Regions from separate parts of the Micromonospora sp. NPDC005254 genome, predicted to be linked through region 2. Evidence: riboswitches for the same ligand, from Rfam matches in the RefSeq annotation. Region 2 holds a riboswitch; the other holds the start of a gene.

Region 1 (3,995 bases), on a different contig from region 2:
GTGCGGTGCAGGTAACCACCGGCCTCCAGGTCGGCGACGATGGCCTGGGCGGCCCGTTCGGTGACGCCCACCTCGGCCGCCACGTCGCGCAGTCGCGCGGTGGGATCGCGGGCGATGGCCAGCAGCACATGCCCGTGGTTGGTGAGGAACGTCCAGTTCCGGCCGCCTCCGGCCGTCGCCGCGCTCGTCATGGTGGAGCCGCCTCTCCGGTTGTCCGCCCCACCTCCGTGCCCGCCGGAGGGTCGGGCCAGGTGCCGACGGACCGGCCCGGTCCCAACGGCCGGAGGGCCGGTTCGGGGGTCAACGTATGAAATCTAAATCACGCATATCTTGACGCATCTTGCGGTGCGTGTGACCGTGGAGCCCGAGCCAGCGCCCACCGCCGGCCCGACTGAAAAGCCTCTTGAGCAGGTCAAACGCGTGGAGACGAGGTGCGGGGATGAGCCGTTCCGGTACGCCTGGCGGGCAGCCGGGCCCGCAGCGGGCTGCCGATCGAGCGCCGACGCCGACCGAGCCGGCCCGAGCGTACGCCGAGCTGGCCGCGGGCAACCGGCGCTTCGTCAGCGGGGCGCCGCGCCACCCCAACCAGGACGCCGGGCACCGGGCCGCCGTGGCCGACGGGCAGCACCCGTTCGCGGTGATCGTGGGCTGCTCCGACTCCCGCCTGGCGGCTGAGATCATCTTCGACCGGGGGCTGGGCGACCTCTTCGTGGTCCGTACGGCCGGACACACCGCGGGCCCGGAGGTGCTGGGCAGCGTGGAGTACGCGGTGACGGTGCTCGGCACTCCACTGGTGGTGGTCCTCGGCCACGACTCGTGCGGTGCCGTGCAGGCCGCCCGTGAGGCGGCCGCCACCGGCGTCGCGCCGCCGGGACACCTGCCCGCGGTGGTCGACGCGGTGCTGCCCAGCCTGCGACGTGCCACCGCCGAGGGCGTGGACGACGTCGACGGCATCGTCGACATCCACATCGCGCAGACCGTCGAGACGCTGCTCGGGCAGTCGCCCGTGCTGGCCGACGAGGTGGCACAGGGGCGGTGTGCGGTGGTGGGCATGTCGTACCGGCTCGCCGCCGGTGTGGTGCGCGCGGTTACCCCCGCACCGGCGGGTGCCGCGACGTTCGACGCGCCCGGCGCCTCGGACGACCCGGCAGCTTCCGCCGCCGCCTGACGCGGACCGCCCCGGCAACTTCCGCCGCCTGACGCGACGAGGGCCGCCCCGCCTGATGCGGGACGGCCCTCGACTTCTTGGCACCGGGTCAGAGCAGCGACATGTGCACGTGGTCGGTGTGGTTCGACGGTCCGCTGTACGACTTCCAGCCGGTCGCCGGGAACCAGATCTGCCGGTTCCAGATCACGTAGTAGATGCCGAGGCGGTCGGCGTTGCGGATGAGGAACGCGGCGACGTTGTTGCCGTACATGCGGGTGTCGTTGTTGTGCCACGGGCTGAAGCCGCTCTTCTGCAACGACCAGTCACAGGCGCGGCCCTTCGGGTGCTCGAACGGGCCACCGTTGCGGTGGCAGCCGACGAACCGGTTGAACCCGGCCCGCTTGACCTCCTTGTACGCGTGCAGGGTGCGCGGCGTGACACAACCGGAGGTGGTGGGGTCGTCCTCGCTGCATGACTCGGCCTTCCAGTCGCCGTCGGCGGTGCGACCCGGGCCGATCCGGGCGACCGGCGAGACGGCGTCGACCAGACCGCCGGTGAAACCCTGACCGCCGACCAGCGCGAGCGCCTTGTCCGCGTCGCGCTTGTCCTTCGCCATCAGGGCGGTCTGCTTCTGCTGCTCGCGGACCTCCGCGTCGAGGGCCAGCTTGGCCTGCTCGGCGCGGGTCTTGACCGTGTTGACCTCGGCGAGCTTCTTCTCGTTGACCATGTTCATCTCGTCGAGCGCCGCGGCCCGTCGGACGAACGAGTCCGGGGCGTCGCTCTCCAGCAGCATCGCGATCGCGCCGATCCGCCCGGTCCGGTACGACTGGGCGGCGATCTGCCCGACCTGCGGGGCCAGCGCCTCCAGGTCGGCCTTCGCCCGCTCGACCTGCAACGCCAGCTCAAGCTGCCGCTTCTTGGACTTGTCCAGCTTGGACTTGGCCGCCACGTAGTCCCGGTTGGTCTGCTCGATGACGTCGTTGAGGAGCTTGGGTTCGTCTTCCTCTTCGTGCCCGGACGGTGTGGGGGTCGTCGGGGCGGCGTGGGCCGGGAGGGGCCCGGCGAACACGGTCAGCGCAGCGAGCACGGCCACCACGGGTGTCAACCAGCGGCGTAGGGGTGCCGTCACAATGTTCCCTTCCGTCGACCGCCGACCGGGTTAGCTGACGGGTTCGGGGCGGAAGTGGCCCCTACCGCTGTCGCGGATTCACCCCACGTACCTGGGTCCCCGGCTCGCCGGTTGGCGATTGGGCGGTGGCACCGCAGGCGCCGCTGCGCGCCTTCGTCGGTGACCGGCAGCGAGGTTACCCGAGAGTCCACCGCCTGAGCTACGTCCTGATGCCGACTAAAAGCGTCATTTCGCCATGGCGTTGAGTGACCAGTGACGCGGTTTTCAGGGCGTAGGCCCGATCCGGTCACGCTGAGGAGTGTCACCATGCCGTATCCGTGCTCCTGTTCGGCTCTGGCCACCCGGTGGTGGCGGTGGATGGGGGTGCGCTCCGCTCCGGGTCGGGCCCGTCGGACCGACCCGCTGGCGGGGAGCTGAGGGCGGCCAACGCCTCCGTCCGGTCCGGACGGGGGCGCGGCGTCAGGACGTCGGCGGCCGCGCCCTGCGCCGGCGTCGACCCGGCCGCGGTCACCACGGCGGCGAGCCCGGTGGTGAGGGGTACGGCGGCGATCAGGCCGAGCGTGGCGACCGCGCTGCGGACGATCTCCTGGGCGAGGAACTCGCTGGTCAGGATCTGCCCGAGGGGGCGGGTGTCGGCGGTGAGCAGAAGCAGCAGCGGAAGTGAGGCGCCCGCGTACGCCAGGACGATGGTGTTGACCGTGGAGGCGATGTGCGCCCGGCCGACCCGGGTGGCCGCCCGGTAGAGCTGCAGCCGGCTCAGGCCGGGGTTGGCGTTCGCCAGCTCGGTGACGGTGGCGGCCTGGGTGACGGTCACGTCGTCGAGCACCCCGAGTGAGCCGATGATGATCCCGGCGAGCAGCAGGCCACGCAGATCGACATCGGCCTGGAACATCGACAGCGTGGTGGCGTCCTCGCTGCCGAAGCCGGTCAGGTGGGTGGCGGCGGTGGCGATGGTCGCGAGCACGCCGGTGAGCACCAGGCTGCCCAGGGTGCCGAGCACCGCGACCGAGGTCTGCGCGGTCACCCCGTGTGTCAGGTAGAGCACCACGAACATGATCAGGGCTGCGCCAACCACCGCCACCAGCAGCGGTGACCGGCCGGCGCTGATGCCCGGCAACACGAAGGTGAGCAGGATGGCGAAGCTGGCGGCCAGCCCTGCCAGCGCGGCCAGGCCCCGCCACCGGCCGAACGCGACGATCGCGGCGGCGAAGACCACCGCGAGCCACACCAACGGCTTTCCGCGCTGATGCTCGGCGATGTTCCAGCTGCTGGTGGCGGGATCGGTCGGGTCGGTCAGCTCGACCAGGACGACGTCGTCGCCGACCTCGATCCGCGGAGCGCCGGGCCCGGCGGGGACTGGCGTTTGCACCTGCTGGCCGGCGCTCGGCCCGTCCTCGATCCGTACGTCCACGGTCCCGCACGGCCCGGTGGCCGGCGTGCCCTCCGGGTTGGCCGACGGTGGGCAGGGTTCGGTCACCACCCGGGTGACCGTGCCGTGGTGGCGCGGCGCGTCCGTGCCGCCGCCGGTCTGCGGCGCCCCGTCCCGTGGCCAGAGCACCACGGCGGCGACGACGGTGGCCACGAAGAGCGGCACCACCGTCGCGACGAGGATCCGCCGGGCCCGGGGTGGGACGGGCGGAGCGGTACGGCTGTGGTCGGAACCCAATGCGAGAACTCCCAACGATCCGGTGCGGGGTACGTGCCGACGGGCCGGTCGGT
Region 2 (3,995 bases):
GACATTCTATCGAACAAATGTACGAGCAGCGACCTCGACGCGCTGGTCACCGGCACCGAATCCGGCCGGTCCGGCCAACGCGGCTATGGTGGTCCGATGCTGCTCTCCGACCGTGACCTGGTCTCCGAGATCAAGGCCGGCACGCTGGGCCTGGAACCGTTCGAGCCCACCCTGGTCCAACCGTCCAGCATCGACGTACGACTCGACCGGCTGTTCCGGGTGTTCAACAACCATCTCTACACCCACATCGACCCGGCCATGCAGCAGGACGACCTGACATCGGTGGTCGAGGTGCCCGACGGCGAGCCGTTCGTGCTGCACCCGGGGGAGTTCGTGCTCGCCTCGACGCTGGAGGTGATCTCGCTCGGCGACCAGCTCGCCGGCCGGCTGGAGGGAAAGAGCTCACTGGGCCGCCTCGGCCTGCTCACCCACTCCACCGCCGGGTTCATCGACCCGGGCTTCTCCGGTCACGTCACGCTGGAGCTGTCCAACGTGGCGAACCTCCCGATCACCCTCTGGCCGGGCATGAAGATCGGCCAGCTCTGCATCTTCCGGCTCTCCTCGCCGGCCGAGCACCCGTACGGCTCGGTGGTCTACGGCTCGCGCTACCAGGGGCAGCGGGGGCCGACGCCGAGCCGCTCCTGGCAGAACTGGCGTGCCTGGCCGACGCGATAGATAGCGGACGACGAGGGCCCGCCGCGACGAGATCGCGACGGGCCCTGCTGCGTCCCGCGTTGGTCAGCCGGGACGGCCGTAGCTGTGGATCGGCCCGTCGTCGACCTTCTTCATCTTGATCGGCTGACCGGCCTGGGAGGCGTGCACCACCCAGCCGTTGCCGACGTACATGCCGACGTGGTGGATGTCGCTGTAGTAGAAGACCAGGTCGCCGGGGCGCAGATCGCCCCTGCTGACATTCTTGGTCACCCGGCTCTGCGCGGCGGCGTTGTGCGGCAGCGACACACCGGCCTTCGCCCACGCGGCGAGCATCAACCCGGAACAGTCGTACGAGTTCGGACCCTCGGCACCCCACACGTACGGCTTGCCGATCTGGGCACAGGCGAACTTGACCGCCGTGCCCGCGCCGCCGCCGGGGTAGCTGGCCGGGCAGGGCGCCGGACGCAGCGGACCGCCGCCACCATTGCCGTACACCTTGAGGCGCAGCTTCTGCAGCCGGTCGATCTCGTCGTTGATCTGCTTCTTCTTCGCCGCCAGCTGCGCTTCGGTCCGGGTCAGCTGGGCCACCATCTCGTCCAGCGGCGCCTTCTGCCGGGCCAGCTCGTCGCGGAGGTCGGCGACCTGACGGACGTCCTCCTGCTGGTTGTGGGCGAACCGGTCGAGCATCTCGAGCTGCCCGACCACCTCGCCGGGCGACCGGCTGCCGAGCATCGTGTTCACGGTCGACAGGTTCTCGCCCATGTACGCGCGCACGGCCAGCGCGCTGACCTTGTTCATCGCGGCGTCGACCTGGCGCTCCAGGGGCGCGATGCGGGCGGCGAGCGCGTCGGCCTGCCTGCGCTTCACGGCCAGGTCCGCGCGGGTGGCGTTGTGCCGTTCGATGACCGGTTCGAGCTTGTTCCAGTCGGCGTCGATCTGGCGCTCGATCTCGGCGACGGACGGATCCGCGTGAGCCGCCGTGGCGCTGCCCGTCAGGACGACGGCTACGCCGACCAGGGCGGCGAGGGCGGTGGTGAAGCGGGACCAGCGTGGACGCGGCACTGTCGACGTCGGGTCGGCCGAGGCCGACCGTTCGGACGACGGCCGCGGGGCATGGAGGGCCACCGGGGTTCCGTACTCCTTCTTCCTGACCGCCTACCGGGTTAGCTGACGGGTTCGGGCGGGAAGTTGGCGCCCTACCGCATTGGCTGCGGATTCACCCCGGGGGAACCTGGGTCCCCGGCTCGCTCGCAAGCGACTCGGCGGTGTCGGTCCGTTACCGCCCGGGATGGGCAGACCTGCTACCGGGCCGACAAATGACCAGAGTAGAGACGGCCGTTACCGATCCGCAACCCGTGCGGCCGTGACACTCCGTACCGATTGGAGGAGGTCACCGAGCGTGCGTGAAGCTTTCTTTCGATGCAGTTTGATATATGGAAAGGTATTGACGCGGACTCCCGACCGGCGCGAAGGTGACCACACCGTTACCAGTCAAATCTAGGGGGTTCGATGGAACGTCCAACCCTGTCCGCCGGCCGGCGCGCATCGCTCGCGGTCGCCGTGGTCATCGCCACGGCCGCCGTACCGCTGAGCGCCGGCCCCGCCTCCGCCGCACCGGCCGCCGACCGTCAGCAGCAGTACGCCGCCGCGTCGACCGAGTACGGCGTGCCGACCGCCGTGCTGCTCGGGGTCTCCTACCTGGAGTCCCGCTGGGACAGCAACGCCGGCACCCCGAGCACCAGCGGCGGCTACGGACCGATGCACCTGACCGATGCCCGCCACGTGGCCGCCCTACCCGCGCGCGGCCACCACGACGCCGGCACCGAGGATCCGCGCGGCGACGACTCCCGTGCCGTCCTGGCACCCGCGCCGGCCACGGATCCCGCGCCGCCCACGGCCGCGATGCAGACCGTCGACGCCGCCGCCGCGCTGACCGGCGCCGCCCCCGAGGCGCTGCGCAGCGACGCGACGACCAACATCCGGGGCGGGGCGGCGCTGCTGGCCGCGTACCAACGGGAGGTGGGCGCCCCGGTCGGCGCCGGCACCGACCCCGCCACCTGGTACGGCGCGGTGGCCCGCTACGCCGGCGCGGACAGCGCCGACGCCGCGGCGGCCTTCGCCGACGAGGTCTTCACCACCATCGGCGACGGCGAGACCCGCGTGACCGACGACGGCCAGCGGGTCACGTTGCCGGCCCGCGCGGTCCAACCCCAGCGTTCCTGGCTGGACCGGCTGGGCCTGCGACGACTCGCCCGCCCGGACGGCCTGGAGTGCCCGCGGACCGTCTCCTGTGAGTGGATCCCGGCACCCTACGAGGCGTTCGGCGACGGCGACTACGGCAACCACGATCTCTCCGACCGGCCCGCCCGGCAGAAGATCGAGTACATCGTCATCCACGACACCGAGGCGAGTTGGGCGACCACGCTGAAACTCGTCCAGGACCCGACCTACGTGAGCTGGCACTACTCGCTGCGCTCGGTGGACGGGCACATCGCCCAGCACGTCAAGACCAAGGACGTCGCCTGGCACGCCGGCAACTGGTACGTCAACGCGAAGTCGATCGGGCTGGAACACGAGGGCTTCGCCGCGCAGGGCACCTGGTACACCGAGGCGATGTACCGGACCTCGGCGAAGCTCGTCCGGCACCTCGCGCTGCGGTACGGCATCCCGCTGGACCGCCAGCACATCATCGGCCACGACAACGTGCCCGGCACCGTCGCGTCGACCGTGCGCGGGATGCACTGGGACCCGGGGCCCTACTGGGACTGGACGCACTACTTCGACCTGCTGCACGCACCGCGACTGGACACCGGCACCCCCGCCACCGGGCTGGTCCGGATCGACCCCGACTACGCGACCAACCAACCGGCGTTCACCGGGTGCGTCACCCCTGGAACACCCTGCGCGCCGCGCGGCTCCTCGTCGGTGGTGCTGCACACCGCGCCGTCCGCGGACGCGCCGCTGGTCAACGACATCGCGCTCCGCCCGGACGGCACCCCGAACACGATGGACGTGTCGGACCACGGGGCGCGGGCCTCCGCCGGCCAGACGTACGCGCTGGCCGGCCGGCAGGGCGACTGGACGGCCATCTGGTACCTCGGGCAACGGGCCTGGTTCCACAACCCGGCGTCCGCGCCGACCGCCACCTGGACCGTCGGCGTGGTGGCCGTTCCGAAGCCGGGCCGGGCGACCATCCCCGTGTACGGGCGGGCCTACCCGGAGCAGGCGGCCTACCCGGCCGGCGTGCCCTACCAGGCGATCTCACCGCTGCAGTACACGCTGGCCGCCGGTCAGCGCTACACCGTCGGCGCGGTGCTGGCCGGCGAGTACTACCGGGCCAG

What was found. Region 2 has a riboswitch for cyclic di-AMP ahead of ACFYPR_RS15010 (NlpC/P60 family protein). Riboswitches for the same ligand answer to the same signal wherever they lie in the genome.
Region 1: another riboswitch for cyclic di-AMP. It lies ahead of ACFYPR_RS30600 (hypothetical protein); the one in region 2 lies ahead of ACFYPR_RS15010 (NlpC/P60 family protein).

The regions. Positions count from the first base shown of each region.
Region 1 covers NZ_JBIAKM010000013.1:74,707-78,701, reverse strand. Annotated here, with positions in the region: gene ACFYPR_RS30610 (MarR family winged helix-turn-helix transcriptional regulator) at 1-191, opposite strand, end outside; gene ACFYPR_RS30605 (carbonic anhydrase) at 440-1,168, shown strand; gene ACFYPR_RS30600 (hypothetical protein) at 1,257-2,276, opposite strand; cyclic di-AMP (ydaO/yuaA leader) riboswitch at 2,281-2,411, opposite strand; gene ACFYPR_RS30595 (YibE/F family protein) at 2,578-3,942, opposite strand.
Region 2 covers NZ_JBIAKM010000004.1:380,566-384,560, forward strand. Annotated here, with positions in the region: gene dcd (dCTP deaminase) at 97-675, shown strand; gene ACFYPR_RS15010 (NlpC/P60 family protein) at 739-1,779, opposite strand; cyclic di-AMP (ydaO/yuaA leader) riboswitch at 1,793-1,929, opposite strand; gene ACFYPR_RS15015 (N-acetylmuramoyl-L-alanine amidase) at 2,164-3,995, shown strand, end outside.